4 regions of the Xenorhabdus sp. SGI 60 genome follow, and region 2 is predicted to be linked to each of the others. Evidence: predicted binding sites of a transcription regulator. Region 2 holds the regulator's gene; each other region holds the start of a gene.
The links. The regulator PurR, encoded in region 2, represses purine synthesis genes. The targets are predictions, from matches to a motif close to CANGCAAACGTTTGCNTG.
Positions count from the first base shown of each region.

Region 1 (6,011 bases), 810 kb from region 2:
TATCGATTGGCTGATTATCAAAATGGTTGTCATTTAGCAGCAAGTGCTGTTCTTCCGTTGCTTCTCCAACCACCGCATAAGGAGTACGTTCACGACGGCATATTTCTTCAAACAGGGCTAACTGCTCTGGTGCTACCGCCAAAACATAACGTTCCTGGGATTCATTGCACCATAACTGCAATGGACTCATGCCGGGTTCATCATTAAGAATCTTACGTAACTCAAAACGCCCGCCTCGACCGCCATCACTGACTAATTCAGGCATGGCATTTGACAAACCGCCCGCTCCTACATCATGAATAAATAAAATCGGATTTTTATCCCCCAATTGCCAGCAACTGTCGATCACTTCCTGACAACGACGTTCCATTTCCGCATTGTCACGCTGTACAGAGGCAAAATCCAGGTCAGCATCAGACTGACCGGATGTCATTGAAGATGCCGCACCACCCCCTAAACCGATATTCATGCTTGGCCCACCCAGCACAATCAATTTTGCGCCGACCGGAATATCCCCTTTCTGGATATGTTCTTCACGGATATTGCCGATCCCGCCTGCCAACATGATGGGCTTGTGATAACCACGCAATTCTGTACCGTTATGGGAACCAATTTTTTCTTCATAGGTTCTGAAATACCCGAGCAATGCCGGACGCCCAAATTCATTATTAAACGCTGCGCCGCCTAATGGACCCTCCAGCATGATGTCCAATGCACTGACAATGCGATCAGGTTTACCAAAATCCTCTTCCCACGGCTGTTCAAACCCAGGAATTCTCAAGTTTGAAACTGAAAAACCGACCAGCCCGGCTTTCGGTTTGGCGCCTCGTCCGGTTGCACCTTCATCACGAATTTCACCACCGGAACCCGTCGCTGCGCCAGGCCAAGGCGAAATCGCGGTTGGATGGTTATGGGTTTCCACTTTCATCAAGATATGGGCGGGTTCCTGGTGGTAATCATAAATTCCGGTTGCAGAATCAGGGAAAAAACGGCCAACATGAGAACCTTCCATAACCGCCGCGTTATCTTTATAAGCAGAAAATACGTAATCCGGCGTCTGTTCAAAGGTATTTTTAATCATTTTGAACAAAGATTTAGGCTGGGTCTGACCATCAATAACCCAATCTGCATTGAAGATTTTATGGCGACAATGCTCAGAATTTGCCTGAGCAAACATGTACAGCTCAACATCCGTTGGATTACGTCCCAACGCCTGAAAAGCTTTCATCAGGTAATCAATTTCATCGGTAGCCAGAGCCAATCCCAGCTCAATATTTGCTGATTCCAGTGCAGCCCACCCTGATTGCAAAATATCAATCTGTTTCAACGGCGCTGGTTGCTGGTGAGAAAACAGGACTTCGACTTGTTCAAACTGAGTGAACACACGTTCCATCATGCGATCGTGCAGTAATGCCGACAACGTTTGCCATTGCCCGTCATCCATGTCAATACTTTGAATATAATAGGCAATCCCCCGCTCTAAACGGACAATCTGGTTCAGCCCACAATTGTGGGCAATATCTGTCGCTTTCGATGACCAAGGGGATATCGTACCCGGACGAGGTGTGACTAATATGAGTTGTCCTTTAGGCTCAACTTTGGCCAAAGAGGGGCCATATTTTAATAGGTTATTTAATTTCTCTCGCTCATCTTCCGTGATTGGGGCATTAACTTCTGCAAAATGTACATATTCTGCATAAATGTCGGTAACAGGGAGATGTTGATCTTGACACTGGGAAAGGAGCTTAGTGATACGAAATGCCGATAAAGCGGGTGAGCCACGCAGAATTTCCATAATAATAGGTTCTCTCATCTTAGAAGCAAAGCCTGACTAATGCCTCAGGGAAACAGCAAGCATTATAGAGGAATGTTTCCTCTGACGAAACCGTTTGCGTGGTGATTTATCCACCCAATAATAGACTCAATAAAACGCCAAAATGGGTTTAATAGGGTTGCACATCCCCCTTTTGTTGCGCAAAATTCTCGATTACTGGAAATTTAACCATGCTATTATCTTGCACTTCGCACGGTTCTCAATCGTTCTGGAAAGAGATAACTATTTGAATAACATAAAGATAAATTATTTTGTTATCGTAATTATCACGCTCCTCTCCGCTGCCATCATCGGCCTTAATATCAATTGGCCCAATAAACAGCAGGAGCAGATAAACAAAATTCTGGCACGAGGAGAGCTGCGGGTTAGTACCATCAGCTCTCCTCTATCTCTCTTAACAACAAAAATGAACCAATGGGATTCGACTATGAGTTAATCAAGCGGTTTGCCGATTATCTGGGAGTTAAACTTGTGATTAAGTTTCGTCCCAACATTAAGCAACTTTTTGACGACTTGGAAAACGATAAAGCCGATTTCCTGGCTGCCGGGCTTATCTACAATAAAGATAGGCTGGACCAAACACGCACTGGCCCAGCCTATGCTTCAGTCATACAACAACTGGTTTATCGCAAGGGGGCGACACGTCCACATTCGTTTGGCGATTTAAAAGGTAAACTCATCGTCACGGCAGGCTCAACCCATGTAAGCGAACTGAAAAAGTGGAAAGAAAAGTCTTATCCTGAGTTAACTTGGGAAGAAACACCACACGAGAATACACAGAAATTGCTCGAACAACTCTCCGAGGGAAAAATCAACTATACCATCAGTGACTCTCTCAGTTTAGCCTTGCAACAGCGTATTCATCCCAATTTAGCCGTGGCTTTTGATATCAGTGAAGAAAGCCCTTTAACTTGGTATTTAAAACGCAATGGCGATTATAGTCTCTACTCCGCTATGCTCGATTTCTTCAGTATGTTGACTGAAAACAGTATTATATCGCGGCTACAAGAAAAATATTTCAGCCATGTCGGTTCGTTCGATTATTTCGATACCCTTTCATTTATTCGTGCCATCAATACGCTCTTACCAACCTATCAACCCATTTTTCAACAATACGCGGGTTCACTTGATTGGCAATTGGTGGCAGCCATTGCATGGCAAGAGTCACATTGGGACCCACAAGCCACGTCACCCACTGGCGTGCGTGGTTTGATGATGCTCACTCGCCCGACAGCAGAATGGGCTGGAATTCACGATCGGCTGGACCCAGAAGAGAGTGTAAAAGGGGGAATGGCTTATCTGCACTACCTGATGGCGCGTTTGCCAAAAACCATTCCTGAAGATGAGCGCATTTGGTTTGCCCTTGCAGCTTACAACATGGGGTACGGGCACCTTCTTGATGCCTGTAAATTAACTGCTACGCAAAAAGGTAATCCAGACAGTTGGCTAGATGTTAAAACGCGTCTTCCCCTGCTCAGCAAGAAAAAATATTACGCCAATACAACCTATGGTTATGCCCGTGGCTATGAAGCTTATCGCTACGTTGAAAATATTCGGCGTTACTATTTGAGCCTGGAAGGATACCTTAGAGCGAAAGCCAACCGCGAAAAAGCGGAAGAGAGTGAAGTGGCAACGGATACCACCATAATCAGCACTCCCCAAGCTGAAAATGCTAAAATAACAGGCAATAATGTTGAATCTCACGAAAAAGCGTCGGAGAATAAAACACCGACGCAATCTGAAACAACCATTAAGCCCTAACTGACTATGGCATTTCCTGTTGCTGAGTTTTCATTTTTTTCAATGCCTTATGCTGTTCCCTGCGTTGTTTGAAAAAAGCACTCAACATAGTGGAGCACTCTTCTGCCAGCACACCGCCGGTAATTTCAATTTGGTGATTCATGCCTGGATGGCGCAAGATATCAAGCAATGAACCTGCCGCTCCCGTTTTCATATCGCTGGCACCATAAACTAACCGTTGTATCCGGCTGTGTACCATCGCTCCTGCGCACATGACACAAGGCTCTAAAGTGACATACAGCGTCGTATTCAATAGACGATAATTCTGCAATTGCCTCCCGCCCCGCCGTAACGCAATAATTTCTGCATGGGCGGTAGGATCATGGTCAGTGATTGGATGGTTAAATCCCTCAGCAATCACCTTATTATCTGCAACCAATACCGCACCAACCGGAATTTCACCCTTTGCTTGTGCTTGCATGGCTAAATCTATCGCCCGACGCATCCAATATTCATCACTAAAATTTTCGTTGTCACTGCCCATTCTCTTACTTATGAAAATTCTGCCTATTATACTCAATCGCCTCAATCTGCTGGTTCAACCTGAATCTCATCAGGAAAAGCATCAAGGAACAATTTTATGCGCGCTGTCCTTTCACTGGCCATTTTAGAAACTTTACGAAAAGCACTTAACCAAGAAGTTGGAATGGTATTAATATCCACTACTGGATTGCTGTTGCCATAAATGTGCCCCCACCAACGCTTTCCAGGGAGAAAAATCTGCCAGCCATTTTTCTGCCTGTTCCGCACTCACTTTATCGTCCTGGTTGAGCAAATATTGGAGATTACGCCTGACGGCAACATCGCCATGTAGTGAACCATCCAGGTAACTGAATCCTCGTAGCAAGGCATAATTAACGGTCCACATGCCAATGCCCTTGATAGCAAGTAAGCTGTCCGCCAACCGTTTCACTCCATTTTCTCCTTCTGGAATATTTAGTTCCAATAATCCAGAGTCAATAAGTTGACAAACATTCAATAAAGCATTCGCTTTACTCACAGAAAAACCACACTGACGGAGATCATGCTGAGAATATTGCATCACCTGCTTATCATTCGGAAAACACAGTAACCCAGAAGAGTGCTGAAGCCCTACCGCCTGAATAAAACGCCGCCTGATGGAAATGGCTGCGCTTAAACTAATTTGTTGCCCGATAATCGCCCAACTAAGCGCTTCAAAAGGTGTCGCGGATTGATAAATGCGCAAGCCTGTTTGTCTGTTAACCAATTCTCCAATAACGGGATGATATTGATAGACAGATTCAAATACATCAACCGGTTGTTTCAAACCAAGCATATGGGAGGCTAGCGTCGATAACGCTTCACGTTGTGAAGAACACTCTTTATCACCATCAATATCAAGCTGTATTTTCGCCCTATTTTTTTCCATTGTGATGGTCAAAAGGGCCGGATTTTCATACCAAATAATCCCTTTTTTAATTTGATTATGTTGTACGATCTCAGAAATACCCATTTCATCCCTCTGATGAAAAGCAAAAAAATCCCTCGTATGATAATTATTGGGTAATATAATTTCCGTTAAGCAGCTTGATTTCATTGGGGTAGCTCCAGAAGACACACAGAATTAATCTCACTATTCACTATCTAACAGACTTTAAGTTTAGATACAATGGCAATTCAACCAACACAGCCTACAAAGTAACATAATCAATTTTATATTTAATTAACTCCTTATTTAATTTTCGGATTTGATATTTTGACGGGCTTAACATTAATAGATAAATACCAATCCCCATAAGTAAAATCATACTTAACATGACTAAAAAGAAATCTAAAGCACTCCCGATAGTATGACTCAAGGCATCAACTTTGAATAAAAACACAACCAATACAACAAATGCTAAAGTAAAAAAATAAGTTGAAAATATTTTTTCAAAACAATAAGTAAAATAGTAGTAAGAACTGACATTGATTTGAACCACACCAGAGTTTAAGACAATATATACTTTCAACTTTTTAAGAATATCTATATATTCAGGACTCAATCCATCTTTTTTCAGCTTGATAAATATATTCCTAAATTTATCAGATTTTATCTTTGTCACATCAAACATGATCTCAGATGCAATTTCATATTTAATATACTCTTTACTCAAATCATCTAAATAAACATTGTACTCATTAAGGTATTTAATGTACTTTTTTGCCTTTCTCTCTCTAAACACACATACATCTGCATAAAGCTTCTTTAATACGGACAGAATAATACCAACAAAAGTCCCGATAGATCCCAAGACTTTCACGATATCATTACCATGTTTTACGATGTATTCAAGCATGTTTTTACTCTAATGAATTGAAAACATGCTTAAGTATATACCATGATAAATGTACTGGATTGCTTTCTGATATGTTA
Region 1 is NZ_CP196860.1:1,090,112-1,096,122, forward strand. Features, by position in the region: gene purL (phosphoribosylformylglycinamidine synthase) at 1-1,795, opposite strand, end outside; partial or broken gene mltF (membrane-bound lytic murein transglycosylase MltF) at 2,061-3,595, shown strand; gene tadA (tRNA adenosine(34) deaminase TadA) at 3,600-4,118, opposite strand; gene ACSJJG_RS05055 (DNA-3-methyladenine glycosylase family protein) at 4,287-5,108, opposite strand; gene ACSJJG_RS05060 (hypothetical protein) at 5,287-5,934, opposite strand.
Region 1: purL (phosphoribosylformylglycinamidine synthase) is a predicted target of PurR. The motif match lies at 1,879-1,896, and genes of this name have one in related genera.

Region 2 (6,011 bases):
AAGTGGGCGCTTTCGTGGCTACTATCCCGTTGTCATTGATGTCGAAACCGCTGGTTTTAATGCGCGTACAGACGCTTTACTTGAAATTGCTGCTATTACTTTAAAAATGGATGAAGAGGGTTGGCTAACACCTGCCAATACACTGCATTTTCATATCGAGCCTTTTGAAGGGGCTAATCTTGATCCTGCCGCTCTCGCTTTCACTGGCATTGATCCTACAAACCCCTTGCGAGGAGCTGTCAGTGAATATACTGCCTTGCACGCAATTTTTAAAATGATCCGCAAAGGCATGAAAGACACGAATTGTAACCGTGCAATTATGGTCGCCCATAATGCCAATTTTGATCACAGTTTTGTCATGGCTGCTGCTGACCGTGCTGGTTTGAAACGCAACCCATTCCATCCGTTCGCTACTTTTGATACCGCTGCACTCAGTGGCCTGGTTCTTGGCCAGACAATTCTTGCCAAAGCTTGTATCACAGCGGAAATTCCGTTTGACAGCAATCAGGCCCATAGCGCCCTTTATGATACTGATCGAACTGCCCTGCTTTTCTGTGAACTGGTTAATCGCTGGAAACGGCTAGGTGGTTGGCCGCTTCCATCTGCTGATACAGCCAACTGCGGATCCTAAAAAAGCAAGCCCCATACCGATTAAAGTATGGGGCTATGAAAAGGCGCCATCATTCAGATGAATGACTGACCTTATTCCTGCTCACGATATTTATCAGCAGTTTCTTTGATCAGTGTTTGTAATTCACCACGTTGGTACATTTCAACAAGGATGTCACAACCTCCCACCAACTCACCATCAACCCAAAGTTGAGGAAAAGTCGGCCAATTTGCATATTTAGGCAATTGAGCACGGATATCTGGATTTTGCAGAATATCCACATATGCAAAACGTTCACCACAAGCTGATATAGCTTGAACTGCCTGAGCAGAGAAGCCACAGTTTGGTAGTTTCGGGGAGCCTTTCATGTACAGCAGAATTGGGTTTTCTCTGATCTGACGTTCGATTTTTTCAATGACTGTATCAGCCGTTGTATCAGTAACCGTGTTAGTATTTGCATTAATGTTCGTCATATTTGCTTCCTTAAAAACTGCAAGCGCTATTTATCAGCATAAGATAAAGATTGATTCAGAATACCACTTTCTACGCTAATTTTTCTACCGTGAACTTTATATGGCAAATTTTTGCCATGATTTGCAGCAATTGATCATCAGTTATTTTCATTCCAACTGACTGTATCTAATCCATGTTAAGTTCAGTTCTGCACCAGTTCGCAGCTCAATAGCATCTTTTTCCCTGTTATTTAGCAGAAAAGTTGTTAAGATAATTATCAAAATAGTAACACGATAATAAGCTTAAATTTGCCCTGCCCATGGTTAGTGTCTAAGCCATGGTTTGCGGAGCCAAAAACCCGATATTAAAAAGGAGCATGCAATGTCTTTTGAATTACCCGCATTACCTTATGCCAAAGATGCCCTGGAACCACACATTTCTGCAGAAACTCTGGAATATCACTACGGCAAACATCACAACGCTTATGTTGTAAACCTGAATAATCTGATTAAAGATACTGAATTTGCCGGAAAATCGCTGGAAGAAATTATCAAAACTTCTGAAGCTGGCATTTTCAATAACGCAGCACAAGTTTGGAACCATACTTTCTACTGGCATAGCCTGTCACCAAATGGTGGGGGCGAACCCACCGGAAAAGTTGCAAATGCTATCAACAATGCTTTCGGTTCTTTTGCTGAGTTCAAACAGCAGTTCACCGACGCAGCCCTGAAAAACTTTGGTTCAGGCTGGACTTGGTTAGTCAAGAAAGTTGATGGCACTCTGGCTATTGTTAACACTTCAAATGCAGCAACCCCACTGACTGGCGAAGATAAGCCAGTACTGACTGTTGACGTTTGGGAGCACGCATATTACATCGATTACCGCAATGCACGCCCTCAATATTTGGAGCACTTCTGGGCTCTGGTAAACTGGAAATTTGTTGAAGAAAACCTGGCTTAATAAGATTCATTCTTATACTAACCTGAAATAATAAGGGCAGGTTTTCCTTCATTCGCGGAATTCCGCATGCCGGAGAACCCGCCCTTAATGTAAGTGAGACTACAAATTCTTCTTTTAGATCTTGATCAGATCAGACAGAGGCTTGCCAGAAAAACAATCATGATTAATGCACTACAGGCAGCCAACAATCCCAGCTTCAGATCTGTATCCATAGAACATCCTCAATGTGAAAATTAAGACACCTCAACATCCTAAATTTTAAGCAGTTATTTTCCATATATCGAAAAACCCTACCGCGATATTTAATCCATACTCTTTATAGCATCGATTATTGCTTTCACTTTTGAGCTAGATCAGACAAAATTCAAGGTTTACCGCTAAATTATTGCCAACCATCACCCTGTATATAAATATATTGGCAAACGATTAACAAATAGCTATACCCGACAAGAAAGATAAAGGGTATATAAATTAGACCAGAAGGTCAGGAGTCCTTTTTTCATGGCAACGATTAAAGATGTGGCTAAACGCGCTGGTGTTTCGACCACAACCGTATCCCATGTTATCAATAAAACCCGTTTCGTCGCCGAAGATACCAAGGCCGCAGTCTGGGCCGCTATTAAAGAATTGAACTATTCTCCCAGTGCCGTTGCCCGCAGCTTGAAAGTTAACCACACCAAATCCATTGGATTGCTGGCAACATCAAGTGAAGCACCATACTTTGCTGAGATCATAGAGTCGGTTGAAAATAGCTGCTATAGCAAAGGTTATACACTGATTTTATGTAATTCTCATAACAACCTTGATAAACAGAAAGCTTATCTCGCAATGCTGGCGCAAAAACGGGTAGATGGTTTGCTGGTAATGTGTTCAGAATACCCTGAGCAACTTTTGAGTATGCTGGAAGGCTATCGTAATATTCCTATGGTGGTCATGGATTGGGGAGAATCCAGAGGCGATTTTACCGATGCAATTATTGATAATGCCTTTCATGGTGGTTACCTGGCTGGCCGTTATCTCATTGAACGTGGTCATCGTGATATTGCATCTATTCCTGGGTCATTGGCAAGAAATACGGGGGGGGGCCGCCATCAAGGTTTCCTCAAAGCACTAAAAGAAGCCAATATCGCTATTCGGGATGAGTGGATTGTACAAGGTGATTTTGAACCTGAGTCCGGTTATCAAGCTATGTACAAGATCCTGAATCAAAAACATCGCCCAACCGCTGTTTTTTGTGGTGGAGATGTCATGGCTATGGGAGCAATTTGTGCAGCCGATGAGTTGGGATTGCGCGTTCCACAAGACATTTCAATCATCGGTTATGATAATATTCGTAATGCCCGCTATTTTACGCCAGCATTGACAACCATCCACCAACCCAAAGAGCGTTTAGGGCAAATGGCCTTTTCAATGCTACTGGACAGGATCGTCAATAAACGTGAGGATGCTCAAACTATCGAAGTCCACCCACGCCTTGTTGAACGGCGCTCAGTTGCAGATGGACCTTTTATCGATTATCGCCGCTGACAGTTAATTTTCTTGCAGCCATTCGGCATTAAGCGTTTCGCTATCCCCCAGATAATCAAGTAACCAGCTTAATGCCGGTGAATGGCTTTTTTGCGACCATGTCAGGCAGCATGGGCTGTCAGGCAATGGTTGTTCAAGTTCAAGTGTAATCAGCTTGCCTTTACGGATCAGCGGTTGCGCTCGGTGTTTGGGCACCATGCCTACACACAATCCATCCATCAAGCAGCTTAATCCAACATCCCAATCGGGAACAATCAACCTCCGCTGATTATCCAAAGCCCATGTATCACGTTTAGGTAAGCTGCGCGCGGTGTCTTCAAGACATAAACTGGGATAAGGCCGCATTTGATCATCATTCAATTTTTCCGATATTACTGCCAGTTCGTGTTCAGGACTGGCTACACACAGCCAAGGCATAAACCCCATATCCCTGAAGCTATATCGCTCGCCCACGGGGGAAGCACGTGTCGCGCCAATGGCGACATCCACTCGTTCATCCACCAAAGCATCCCATACGCCATTGAAAACTTCTGGATAGATAAGTAACTCAATATCTGGAAAATGGCGATAAAAATCCAAAATTAGCCGAAGCGTTCGTTCTGGTTTTACTACCTGATCAACCGCAATACTAAATTGCCCCCGCCAACCGTTGGCAACCTGTTGGCACTGGTGCCTAGTGTGATTCATTTTTTTGATAACAGAACGCGCTTCTTTGACAAAAATTGCCCCCGCTTCCGTTAAATCGACATCACGATGACGACGTTCAAACAGAGGTACTGCCAGCCATTCTTCAAGCTGTTTTACCGTATAGCTGACAGCAGAAGGCACACGATGGAGTTCTGATGCAGCCGCGCTGAAACTTCCTGTTCTGGCAACAGCATCAACGACTTCCAGAGAGTATTCAGACCACATATATCTTCCTTTCAATTTTTTTCACAGCATGGTGCAAATATTACCGTTTCACAAGTAAAAATCATGCTATATAAAATAAGCCAAATATTTCCTTACTCACTCCACTACAAAACCTAATTATTAACACAATGACAACAAATAAAAACTCCCTTCCATTTATGTCTTATCTCGCAGGCTTAAGCATGCTAGGCTATTTGGCCATTGATATGTATCTGCCCGCTTTTGATACAATGAAAGCAGAATTAGGTACATCAACTAACGCCATCAGTGCGAGCCTTAGCATTTTTCTTGCCGGATTTGCTTTTGCCCAACTTTTATGGGGTCAATTGTCTGACCGTTTGGGCAGAAAACCTGTTCTTATTATCGGCCTATTCCTGTTTTCCATTAGTTGTTTAGGTATGCTTTGGATAACAGACCCGATCCAGTTATTGGTATTGAGATTTATGCAAGCGGTTGGTGTTTGTTCTGCTGCGGTGACCTGGCAGGCTTTAGTCGTCGATAGATATGATGCAGAGCGTACCAAACGTGTTTTTGCCATGATCATGCCTTTGGTTGCTCTTTCCCCTGCTCTTGCTCCTTTGTTGGGCGCATGGTTATTAACGCATAATGGTTGGAGAATCATTTTCCTTGTTTTAATGATCGTAGCGATCTTGCTGTTAATACCAACATTTTTTCTGACCAATAAACGCACCAATATCGAAACCCATGCCGATAAAAAGGTAGTTTCTTTCTTTACGTTATTCACTTCCCCAGTTTTTAACGGAAATGTACTGATCTATGCATCTTGCAGTGCAGGTTTTTTTGCCTGGCTAACGGGTTCACCAACAATTTTGAAAGATATGGGTTATGATCCTACCGATATTGGCTTAAGTTATATTCCCCAAACTCTGGCATTTATGATTGGCGGGTATGGTTGCCGTATCTTACTGGAAAAAGTAAAAAGTGAAACGGTATTCCCATTTCTGTTGGTGGGCTATGCTGTAAGCATGATCATTATTTGTTTGATTTCCATATTAAGTGAACCTTCATTTATAGCCATTCTTATTCCTTTTTGTGTAATGGCGGCAATGAATGGTGCATCCTATCCAATTGCAGTAGCAAATGCTCTGTCTGTTTATCCACAGGATAGTGGTAAAGCGGCTGCATTACAAAATGCCCTGCAATTGGGCCTCTGTTTTGTTGCCAGTATGATCGTTTCTCTATTTATGGAATACCCTCTTTTATCGACGACAACAATCATGGCACTTACGGTTGTCCCCATGGCTATCGGTTATTGGCTGCAAAAACAAGGTGTTGAAAAAAGTCACCAAGCATAAATACAATAATTTTCCAAAAAAATAATAGTTAAGAACATTATTATCTAAAGGTTACGCCATTATGTGACCTTTAGATGATTGTTTAAATACCATTTCACTCATATACTCATACGGATTCATTATTCTAAAAACTCGGAATTTGAGGTCTTTCAGAGCATTGACGCTCTATTTAATTTCAGGATGAATAGGCAATATGTGCTTTTCAATGCAATTTCTATATTATTTTCAAACAA
Region 2 is NZ_CP196860.1:1,902,138-1,908,148, reverse strand. Features, by position in the region: gene rnt (ribonuclease T) at 1-631, shown strand, start outside; gene ACSJJG_RS09140 (Grx4 family monothiol glutaredoxin) at 703-1,083, opposite strand; gene sodB (superoxide dismutase [Fe]) at 1,445-2,023, shown strand; gene purR (HTH-type transcriptional repressor PurR) at 2,525-3,550, shown strand; gene punR (DNA-binding transcriptional activator PunR) at 3,554-4,462, opposite strand; gene punC (purine nucleoside transporter PunC) at 4,591-5,778, shown strand.

Region 3 (6,011 bases), 1.4 Mb from region 2:
CCAGAGTGGATATCAGGTTCATGATAGAAAACAGTTCCAGATAAGGCTTGCGGCCAAAGTAGTTAGCCAGCAATACACTGGATGCAAGGAAGGTCATGCCATATCCCATTCCGACACACAGTGTGAACGCAATCAAGAACGGCCATGATGAGGCGATACTCAGTGCAATCAAACCAAGTATAATAATGGACAGACTGATAATCAGTAACTTTTTCGGTTCTACCCATTCCCCAACTGCACCGCCAGCTAATCGGGAAAATGCATTGATAAAAGCCATTGTACTCAGTAACCCTGCGGCGATAGCTTCGCTGAAACCATTTTCGATAATATGAGCAACCGCAAAACTGTTGACGGTAATGCCACACCATAAAAATGCGGTGTAAGTTGCAGCAATCATATAGAACTGCCATGTCCGCAGTGCTTGATGTGCAGTCCAACGTTGCTTGGTACGATAAATGCTGGGAGTATCCTGATTGTTATGTTTCTGGTTTACGGCCTTGGCGTGGGCGATTTCCCGTTTACCTTCCTGAAGAATAATAATCGTCAGGATAACGAAAATGGAGAGGATAATAGCGGAAATCATCCAATGCATTCGCCAGGTTCCCCAAATACGGGTCGCCAGAAAGTAGATCCACGGGCCAATTACCCCACCTAGTCCCCCTATCGTGAAATAGAAACCAAAAGCAAGGGATTGTTTCTCATATAGCCGTGAAATCACATAAGTACCCGGCACGGTTGCCAGAAAAGTAAAACCGATACCCATTAAAGCCGTACCGATAAAATAGGATGAAATAGCGTATGTATGATAAAGGTTGTAGAAACCCGCCAGAAAAATCAGCAGGCCGATAAACAGGGTAAAACGAACGCCAATTTTACGAATAAATACCGTTGGCAGAAAACTGGACAGCCCGCAAGTCAGGCCAAGCAGTGTGAACCCTAACCCTGCATTTGTCCAACTCCAGCCCAGTTCATTAATCATACTTGGCAGGACAACACCCAATGACGTAAAGGTTGTTGCTGTGGATAGAAAATAGACCATGCCTAAAAGTATCAGCAAAAACCACTGATAAGTACGTCCGAATTTGTCGTGTTGAATGGACATTGTGACTCCATCAAGGATGTAAACGATTAAAAGCGGCACTATTTTATGTGTTTATTAGAAAAAGCTGTATCGAATAAACACGCCATAACTAAATTGATCCGTGCGAAAGCCAGACGTATCTTTTATTTTGTACTTATTTTTGACAGGATTCACGACAACCCCAGTCCACAGATGACCGGTTTGATAGCCTAATTTTTTGCCTAAGTCATAATGCAATTCGGGCTTAAAATCGATCATTTCAGGGTTATCACCTAACCCTAGTGTATAATCGAACGTTCCCACGATACGGAAATCTCCCAATCGATTCCTGAAAGGAATGCCATAATCGATATGGATACGCTGATCGTTCCAGCTTCCCTTAGCATTATTTTCAAAATAAAAGATAGTGCGCAGCCAACTGAACCCGCCTATTTGCCAATCAAAGCTGATACCGGGGAAATAGTCGTATTTTACGTTTTTGGTTTTGGCTATCCATTGGGTAAACAGGACATCTTTTAATGGGCCATAGGAAAGATCATACCCTGTGATTTTGCTAGCACTGAGCCTTGGCACAAATTTATAGTAATAGGTGCTTTTATCACCTTGGTAGTCGTGTTGCAGCGAATTTTGCCAAATACTGTAAACATACATATCGCCAATTTTGTAATCACCAAACGCTTCCACAATCGGAGAAAGGGTTTTTTGAGGAGCAACCTTATTCTCAAATTGGAAGTAAAGGCTGGTGTCAATGGATTGAAAATTGACGAAGTCACTTGCCTGGGCGTACTTGACGATGGATAACAATAAGACAGGAGATAAAACCATCCTGGCTGTATAGTTTTTGGGGTTGTTGGTAAATCGCAAGTGATTTCTCCTTTCACATTTATGACTTGGCTATGGATAGTAGCATCCTCTTAACAAGGTAATTTTGTCAAAAAAGATTCTCCTTAGAAAACGGAAATAAATTAAAAATATTTTTCATATCACCAGTAAAATAAATTGTTTTTAGAGTATAGTTTTTTAAATTTTCCAAGGTGTTATTACACATATTATTATTCAGGCGTGCGTCACAATTATTTAATTGTAATTAAATAATATGTTTCAATAGTGATAAAAATATTGAGATTGCAATAACTTTATTTTTAGAAAAAATAGGTATTAAAGGTATTGTACAGTCAAGGGACAGTATACAGTATTGTACAAGGAAAAGGTATTATCGTTTGCAATTGTGGATACACTATCCCGGACGCTATCAAGAATGTGATAATTTCCAACTGGATTGGACTGGGAAGTGGTAGCTTATTTTAATCATTACCACTTCCTAAAATAACCGGTTAACTTAATTTATCTTGTGCCCATTTAAGGCTGCTTCGGTATTCTGTTGGCAATAGGGAGGCTAATGTTTGCAACGTCGTTTTTAATGTTCCCTTATCAGCATGGGTCACATTTAAGTGGCCTACTTTACGTGCAGGACGAACTTCTTTTTCATACCAATGTAAACGAACCAGCGGCAAACTCAGCCATGCGTGATTCACCTCTGTGCCGATCAGATTGATCATGACGGATGGTGCAAAGATTTCGGGTTGTGGCATAGGAAGATTCAAAATCGCCCGTAGGTGAAGTTCAAACTGGCTGATAGAAGCGCCGTTTTGTGTCCAGTGACCGCTATTGTGAACTCGTGGAGCCAATTCATTGATCAGCAAATTATCGCCAACAATAAAACACTCCATCGCCATAACACCAACATAGTTCAGGTGATTCATGATGGCAGACAGCATCTGCTCTGCTTGCTGTTGAAATGGCTTATCGGCACTATCAGGTAAAGCAACACTAGTACGTAAGATACCTTCCTGATGCAAATTGTGAGTCAGGGTATAGAATACTGATTCACCTTTGGCATTACGGGCTCCAACCAGCGAGACTTCTCCCGAAAACGGAATACCCTGTTCTACAATACATTCACCATAAATTTCAGGTGGAAGCGTGGTTTCATCACCCGGCCGAATACGCCATTGACCGCGCCCGTCATAGCCCCCTGTCCGTCGCTTGACAATGATAAAATCGCCTAACTCTGCAAATAGCTGTGGCCATTGTTCGGGAGAGGAAAGCAGTTGCCACGGCGCGGTTGCCAGACCCAACGTATCCATGAGCTGTTTTTGTGGCAAGCGATCTGCCAGTCGTGGAAAAATATCACGATTGATAAATGCCTTATGATGAGCCAGTTCGCGAGTTAATGCGGTCTCGGGCCAACGCTCAATTTCTGCGGTGATCACGCTGCTTTGGTAGGGCACTGCTTCCGGTTCAGCATCCAACCCAACAGGATAAACAGCGATCCCCAACGGTTCACCGGCTTGACGTAGCATTCTGCCTAACTGACCATTTCCCAATACACAAACGGGCTTCATGCATCCTCCCGTGGATCTGGGTTATCCAGAACAGCCTGAGTTTGTTCACTGCGCCAATCTGATAAACGTTGAAACAGCGCACTGTCATGCAACGCCAGCACCTGAGCCGCCAACAATGCGGCATTTGCTGCTCCTGCCTTGCCGATAGCCAATGTACCAACGGGAATGCCCTTTGGCATTTGGACGATAGAATACAGACTATCAACACCGTTAAGCGCCGCGCTTTGTACAGGAACCCCGAACACAGGCACTAAGGTTTTAGCTGCCAACATCCCCGGTAAATGTGCTGCTCCACCTGCACCAGCGATAATCACATCAAAACCCTTTTCTTTCGCTTGTTCTGCGAAACGAAAAAGCTTATCTGGCGTTCGGTGTGCCGAAACAATTTCAACATGAAAAGGAATAGCGAGTTCGGTCAGGATATCGGCTGCATGTTGCATGGTTGCCCAGTCACTTTTAGAACCCATGACAATGGCGATTTTGGCGTGGTTTTGGGGTTCTATTTCTGTTGGAGAAGTTATTGTAGGGGTAATAGCTATTATGGGATCAGAGCTGGACGTCATAAATCAGATGCTCCTGTATTGGGTGTCTACCAGAACAAAGATGAAATTTCAGACGGCGGATCATATCATGCTAATAGCACGAGGAAAACGTTTGCGTCGTTTGATTTATCGATTTTTACAAAATAAGCAAGGAGCTTAGAAGGAGAAGGATATTAACTCAATAGCCGTTTCTGTAACTTTGAACATCGAACCTTGCTCATGCCATGCCCCTAATACACCGCGATGCATGGTCTTATCGCCAATCTGAATATCGTGTATTGCTGGGCGGTGAGTATGGCCGTGAATTATCCAATCTGTTTGATATTTTTTAAAATGTTCGGTAACAGCCTCTTGATTGACATCCATAATAGATGAAGATTTTTGGCTGTTGGCATATTGGCTACCTGCTCGCATTTTGGCGGCAATTTTCAAACGGATAAATAAAGGAAGAAACAGGAATAGCCGTTGTATCCACGGAGTATGCACTCGCTTACGATACTGTTGATAGTTGATATCATCGGTGCATAGCGTATCGCCATGCAAAATCAAAATACGTTTACCATGCAACTCCAGTACTTTTTCCTGTGGAAGCAGAATCAAACCGCTCTCTTTGGCAAAACGGGAGCCGAGCAAGAAATCACGATTGCCATGAATGAAATAACAGGGAATACCTTGTTGTTTCAGCTCATTAAGTGCCCGGGCAATTTTAGTATGCAATGGGTTGGGATCATCATCACCAATCCAGTAATCAAAAAAATCACCGAGAATATAAAGACTTTCAGCGTGGATTGCATCTTCACGTAAAAAACGCAGAAAACCGGCAGTAATTGCCGGTTCTTGTTCACTGAGATGCAAGTCTGCAATAAACAGTGTACTCATGCAGCGATGATTCTCTAACGGTAATTATTCGCTAACAGTGACACGTTCAATGATCACATCTTCATGTGGTACATCTTGGTGCATACCGCTGCGGCCAGTAGAAACACCTTTGATCTTATCAACTACATCCATGCCTTCGACGACTTCGGCAAATACGCAATAACCCCATCCATCCGGGCGCTCTGAACGGAAGTTCAGGAAATCGTTATCGACAACGTTAATGAAAAACTGGGCAGTTGCTGAGTGTGGATCATTGGTGCGTGCCATAGCGAGAGTGCCACGGCTGTTTTTCAGGCCATTGTTGGCTTCGTTCTTGACAGGCGCTTTAGCTGTTTTCTGCGTCATGCCAGGTTCAAAGCCACCACCTTGAATCATGAAGCCATTGATAACACGGTGAAAAATAGTGTTATCATAAAAACCTTCCGAGCAATAACTCAAGAAGTTTTCAACGGTTACAGGTGCTTTATCAGCGAATGTTTTGATTACGATATCGCCAAAATTGGTGTGGAAAGTCACCATAATAAAAATCCTAGTAATAGTTTTGATTGACCCTGTATAGGGGGTTTTGAACAACCGCTGTTATATCATATCTCAGATTTTGAGTCAGTACTCAGGGAAAGTATCAGAACAAGGTGGTTTATGGCACTTGCAAAGCATTGCATATCAAGGTGAAATATCTGATCTGGCTTCTCTATATTCTCATTTATTTATCTTGCTGATAAAGAAGCCTATAATCAGTCAATTTATTTGATTTTATTACACGTACATAATTTTTACGGAAACCCACTGATGCTAAAAATTTTCAATACTCTCAGCCGTCAAAAAGAAGAATTTAGGCCGATTCACGAAGGGAAAGTGGGCATGTACGTGTGTGGCATTACCATTTATGACTTGTGTCATATTGGTCATGGCCGAACATTTGTGGCATTTGATGTGATTTCTCGTTACCTGCGTTATCTGGGATATGATCTGACCTATGTCCGTAACGTCACTGACGTGGATGATAAAATTATTAAACGCGCCATCGAAAACAATGAAAGTTGTGACGATTTGACCGCACGTATGTTGGCAGAAATGCACAGCGATTTTGATGCACTGAATATT
Region 3 is NZ_CP196860.1:3,322,702-3,328,712, reverse strand. Features, by position in the region: gene ACSJJG_RS15765 (MFS transporter) at 1-1,102, opposite strand, end outside; gene ACSJJG_RS15760 (outer membrane protein OmpK) at 1,157-1,945, opposite strand; gene purK (5-(carboxyamino)imidazole ribonucleotide synthase) at 2,416-3,486, opposite strand; gene purE (5-(carboxyamino)imidazole ribonucleotide mutase) at 3,483-4,049, opposite strand; gene ACSJJG_RS15745 (UDP-2,3-diacylglucosamine diphosphatase) at 4,185-4,907, opposite strand; gene ppiB (peptidylprolyl isomerase B) at 4,932-5,426, opposite strand; gene cysS (cysteine--tRNA ligase) at 5,697-6,011, shown strand, end outside.
Region 3: purE (5-(carboxyamino)imidazole ribonucleotide mutase) is a predicted target of PurR. The motif match lies at 4,130-4,147, and genes of this name have one in related genera.

Region 4 (6,011 bases), 1.2 Mb from region 2:
ATCACAAGTAGGGCAAGCGCCTGCGGGATTGTTGAAGGAAAACAGGCGAGGTTCCAACTCGCTCATACTATAGCCACATATTGAGCAGGCAAAATTGGCGGAGAAGACCAGTTCTTCGGCCTGGGTATCATCCATATTGGCAATGACGGCAGTACCACCGGAAAGTTCCAACGCGGTTTCGAATGATTCCGCCAATCGTTGGGAGAGGTCGGCACGCACTTTAAAGCGGTCGACGACGACTTCGATAGTGTGTTTTTTCTGTAATTCGAGTTTTGGTGGATCGGAAAGGTCGCACACTTCACCATCAATACGGGCGCGGATATAGCCTTGTGTGGCAAGATTATCCAGCAACTTGAGATGTTCACCCTTACGTTCTTTGACGACAGGAGCCAGCAGTATCAGGCGTTGGCCTTCTGGTAGTGCCAGAACGTTATCTACCATCTGGCTGATCGTTTGTGCCGCCAGAGTGATATTGTGTTCAGGACAGCGTGGTTCACCCACTCGTGCAAATAGCAGACGAAGATAATCGTGAATTTCAGTTATTGTTCCGACCGTAGAGCGGGGGTTATGGGAAGTAGACTTTTGTTCAATGGAAATAGCCGGAGATAGCCCTTCAATATGATCAACATCCGGTTTTTCCATCAGTGACAAAAACTGGCGAGCGTATGCAGAGAGGGATTCAACATAGCGACGTTGCCCTTCCGCATACAGGGTATCGAAAGCCAAAGATGACTTACCGGAACCAGATAGCCCGGTAATGACTATCAGCTTGTCACGGGGAATTATTAAATTGATATTCTTAAGATTATGGGTACGGGCGCCCCGAACTTCGATGTTATCCATATACCACTTCCCAGATTATTGATAGTGCAAAACGCATTATTATCGCACAAATATTGCTGAATAGACATACAGTGTTTAACGGACAATCGTGCTGTAACCATGACAATGTAAAGTACGATGCGCTTCGCAAAGTATAATATAACGGTTCTCTGTTTAAACTTATCCCTCGCATGGTAAACTACTTTGCTTATAATTAGAGAAATCCGTTTTTAGCAAAATTCATTTCATCAGGAGTATTTCCAATGGCCAGCAGAGGCGTAAACAAAGTTATTTTAGTGGGTAATTTGGGGCAGGACCCGGAAGTTCGCTATATGCCGAATGGCGGTGCAGTTACCAACGTTACTCTGGCAACGTCTGAGAGCTGGCGTGATAAGCAAACCGGTGAGATGAGAGAGAAGACCGAATGGCATCGTGTCGTGTTTTTCGGAAAATTGGCAGAAGTCGCCGGTGAATACCTGCGCAAAGGTTCTCAGGTTTATGTTGAAGGTTCTTTGCAGACTCGCAAATGGCAAGATCAGAACGGCCAAGACCGTTACACCACGGAAGTTGTAGTCAATCCTATCGGTGGCGTCATGCAGATGTTGGGCAGTCGTGGCGGCGCAGCACAAGATGCACCAGCACAAGGCGGTTGGGGGCAGCCACAGCAGCCACAAGCTTCCCAGCAATTCAGTGGCGGTACTCCATCTCGTCCAGCGCAGTCTCCTATGCCACAGAGTAATGAGCCGCCAATAGATTTCGATGATGATATTCCTTTCTGAGTGAACCTTGAAAAAGTAGCTTGATTCTGGTCAGGATCAGTAACCTATTTTGCGCCAGTCTTGAAGTCATGGTTAAGCTTGATCTGGCCATAGTTCATAGTGTGTTTCGATAATTTTCTGATCACGTCTTAAGAGTCATACCAATATTTGTTAGCTCACAAGTCGTACATCCAACTTACCGTAATTTGAAGTTCTTGCTGGCGATTTTGCCAATCTTATTCATGTCCTATCCAATAGGTGTCCCGGACATCGGCGATAATACTACGGCCTGTATGGCATGAAGACGAGCAGCCGCCCAATCGTCAGCAACATCGTTAGAAACAAACTCTCCCGTCAAACTAATGTCCGCCACATACTTGCCAGCGTAAGAAGGTTATTACTGTCCATCTCCTGCTTGAGTGACTGAGTTAGATTCGGCAGGACGTCCTTAATACTGCATGATGAAATGTCTGAACTTTGAAAACCGGATACTTAGATGACTGGCGTTATTTTGGCACTCACAGTGGAACCCCGCAGGGTGGCATTGCTTTCTGCCATTCTGAGCCAATACTAAGAATAAGTTCTGGAATCAAAAACCGACTTGAAAAAATTTCGCACCTCAAATTCATGGCGAAGTCAAACGCACGTAAAACACATTCACTTCTGGGAGTGATAAAATGATACACTGACATCGGTGACCAAGAAAACAGTCAGTTCAATAGGTCGCACGCCCATCGGACTGAAAATAGCGGCTTGATATCTTCAATCTCCAATTTAACTAATTTGATGTTCTTTTTTTTGGTTAAGGGAATCCAGGAGTTGGGGTTCCCTCTCGCCAAAAGGGGTCCGTAGTTAAAGGGGGGTTGGGGAATCGCCCAATCGGCAGCAAGACATTCACGAACTTCAGACGTCATCGGTTGGTCAATAACCACGAGCAAATCTACACACTGAAGGGGTGAAGACCACCAACTACAGCCGAACCATGAAGGTAGACAGCGACCAGCGATTCCGCTAATCGCTTCTGGACGCTCACCAACGTTTTATCTGCTTCGGGAGGAATAGTCATTAAACAGCTCACTCATAAAATACTCATGCTAAATATCGCTCAAAGTGATTACCAGAAAATCAAACAAATAGCATGAGTACATATAAATATCTTGGTTCTATTTAACCAATCGTTTTATCTAGCAATTGGCGAATATAAGAACCCGCACCCAATAACCCCGGTTTGTCATGAGTAATCAGATATACAGGAATATCTTTTAAATAGTCTGTAAATCTGCCTTTGTTTTCAAACCCATGTCGGAAACCTGACTTTTGGAAGAAATCAAGGAAACGTGGGACGATCCCACCTGCAATGTAAACACCGCCAAATGCACCAATATTCAGCGCCAAATTCCCACCAAAACGCCCTAACGCAGTACAAAAGAGTTCTAACGCCTGTTTGCAGATAGGGCAATTTCCATTCAGTGCACGGTCTGAAATATCGCGAGGGGTAAGATCTTCGGCGGCTTGACTGTTGAGTTTCATCAGGGAACGATAAATATTCACTAAACCAGGGCCGGAAAGGACTCGTTCGGCGGAGACATGACCATATTCTTCGCGCAATACGCTCAACATATGATCTTCTTCCGTACTATCTGGCGCGAACTCTACGTGACCACCTTCACCAGGTAAGCTCATCCATTGGCTGCCTGTATGAACAAGATGCGCGACGCCTAACCCAGTTCCTGCACCATAAACCGCAATAGGGCGTTTAGCCTGAGGTTGCTTTCCGCCAATCTGAATCACATCATTTGCTCCCAGAACCGGAATGGCGAGGGAAACGGCAGTAAAATCGTTAATCACCTCAAAATGTTCCCACCCCAGAGAGGCTTTCATTTGGCTAACAGAAAAACGCCAACTGTGGTTGGTCATACTGATTACATCATCCGTTACCGGACAGGCAATAGCGATACTGCCATATTTGACTTCACAGTTCTGCTGTTTCAAATATTGGCGGATAACAATTTCAAGCGATGCATAATGTGCACAGGGATAGAATTCGACCGCGCTCAATTGCCCGGTATCTATATCACATAATGCCAGACGTGCATTTGTACCGCCGATATCACCTACCAGGGCATAAGTTGTCATGGTTTATCTCCTCAATTCTTACAGAAATCCTAACGAACCAGTTAAAAGTCGAATTGAGGGGATTTTACACAAGGTCAGGCCTAAAGGCCGCATAAAAATGTATCTTACAGAGTGTGGATTTTATCATCTTCGATGTGATTAACGCTTGATTCTTATCCCTGATTCACTGGATAATCATCCGCTTCAAATTTTCTCACTGTTTCTTTATCCAACAAGCCAAACGATTGCGCAAACGAATGGTTGAACCCAACGAATGCAGCACCGATTTTTATTATCTTGTGACGTAATCGTTTTCGTTTGCAGAGGTGAAGAAATGGGACGAGAGCTTTTCAAGGCGATATATTTAACAGAAGCAGGGGAAAAACATGTCTGGTATGCAGGCACCAACTCAATGCAAACTCGATAGGTATTTTAAGATTACTGAACGTGGATCGACGGTACGTCAGGAAGTTCTCGCTGGATTAACGACGTTTTTGGCAATGGTCTATTCCGTTATTGTGGTTCCAGGGATGCTTGGGCAAGCCGGATTTCCTCATACCGCCGTGTTTATTTCTGTTTGTCTGGTGACCGGTATCGGTTCGTTATTGATGGGATTGTGGGTTAATCTGCCAATGGCGATTGGTTGTGCAATCTCGTTGACTGCATTTACCGCGTTCAGCCTGGTATTAGGACAACAGGTAAGCATTCCAGTGGCATTGGGTGCGGTTTTCCTGATGGGATGTTTGTTTACACTAATTTCCGTGACAGGGGTACGGGCATGGATTTTACGCAATATGCCAATGGGCATCGCACATGGCACGGGGATTGGCATCGGATTGTTTTTATTGTTGATTGCGGCCAATGGTGTTGGTCTGGTGATTAAGAACCCAAACGCTGGCTTGCCGGTTTCCTTTGGCTCACTGACTTCATTTCCGGTGGTTATGACACTATTGGGGCTGGCGGGAGTCATCGGTCTGGAACGGAAAAAAGTGCCTGGCGGTATCTTGCTGATAATTATCGCAATTTCTATTATTGGCTTGATTTTTGATCCAACCGTTAAGTATCAAGGATTCTTTAAGTTTCCTACATTGGGGGAAGATGGCCTGTCCCTGATGTTCAGTATGGATATTATGGGAGCTTTACAGCCTATTGTATTACCCAGTGTTCTGGCGCTGGTCATGACAGCTGTATTTGATGCGACGGGTACGATCCGGGCTGTGGCGGGGCAAGCCAATTTATTGGATAAGAGAGGCCAGATTATCAATGGCGGCAAGGCACTGACAGCAGATTCTGTCAGTAGTATTTTTGCAGGGGTTATCGGTTCTTCTCCCGCCGCGGTTTATATTGAGTCTGCTGCGGGAACCGCAGCTGGTGGTAAAACGGGTTTAACAGCTTCTGTTGTCGGTATTTTATTCCTGTTGATTTTATTCTTGTCTCCGCTGTCGTATTTAGTTCCCGTCTATGCTACGGCTCCTGCCTTGATGTATGTCGGATTACTGATGTTGAGTAATGTGCGAAAGCTGAATTTTGATGATTTTGTGGATGCAATGTCAGGTTTACTGTGTGCTGTATTTATTGTGCTGACTTGTAATATCGTCACAGGCATTATGCTGGGTTTCAGTGCATTGGTGGTTGGGCGTATCTTTGCGGGGGAATGGCGTAAGCTGAATACTGGTACGGTGATACTTGCCATTGTATTAGTGGTATTTTATGCCGGAAATTGGGCTATCTAATTAAAATAGGATGCGCGAACACTTAGAGTTTGCGTATCCTTATTCCTTTTATATTTTTCCATTCCACTGTTAGTTATCTGGTGATCACCAGACATCTTCGAAAATGTGCTAATTTTTCAATACACTTTGACCGATAAGCATAAAATAGAAATATGAATCAATGCTTATTGATTCACAATGTGATTGCTTTTTGATTTTCTTTAATAACTGTAATATTTATGGTTATTAGCGCTATTATTAACAGGAAAAAACAGTCACAATCTTTCCACTGACGGATTTTTGGCAATTTGTAAGGGTAACATGGAAATATTCTTTACTATCTTGATCTTGATTTTGGTGGTGTCAGTTTCTGGTGTTCTTACTAAAATGATTCCGTTCCGTATCCCCTTGCCGATAGTGCAAATAGCAATGGGAGCGTTGCTGGCTTGGCCTCATTTTGGTTTACACGTTACTTTCGATCCAGAACTCTTCCTCGTATTACTTATCCCTCCTTTGTTATTTGTTGATGGTTGGAAAACGCCAACCAGAGAGTTTTTCCAGCATGGGCGTGAAATCGTCATTTTAGTTTTAGTATTGGTATTGG
Region 4 is NZ_CP196860.1:695,983-701,993, forward strand. Features, by position in the region: gene uvrA (excinuclease ABC subunit UvrA) at 1-843, opposite strand, end outside; gene ACSJJG_RS03190 (single-stranded DNA-binding protein) at 1,086-1,601, shown strand; gene ACSJJG_RS03195 (hypothetical protein) at 1,828-1,953, opposite strand; gene ACSJJG_RS03200 (hypothetical protein) at 2,521-2,646, opposite strand; gene glk (glucokinase) at 2,748-3,716, opposite strand; gene ACSJJG_RS03210 (NCS2 family permease) at 4,082-5,428, shown strand; gene ACSJJG_RS03215 (Na+/H+ antiporter) at 5,729-6,011, shown strand, end outside.
Region 4: ACSJJG_RS03210 (NCS2 family permease) is a predicted target of PurR. The motif match lies at 3,997-4,014, and genes of this name have one in related genera.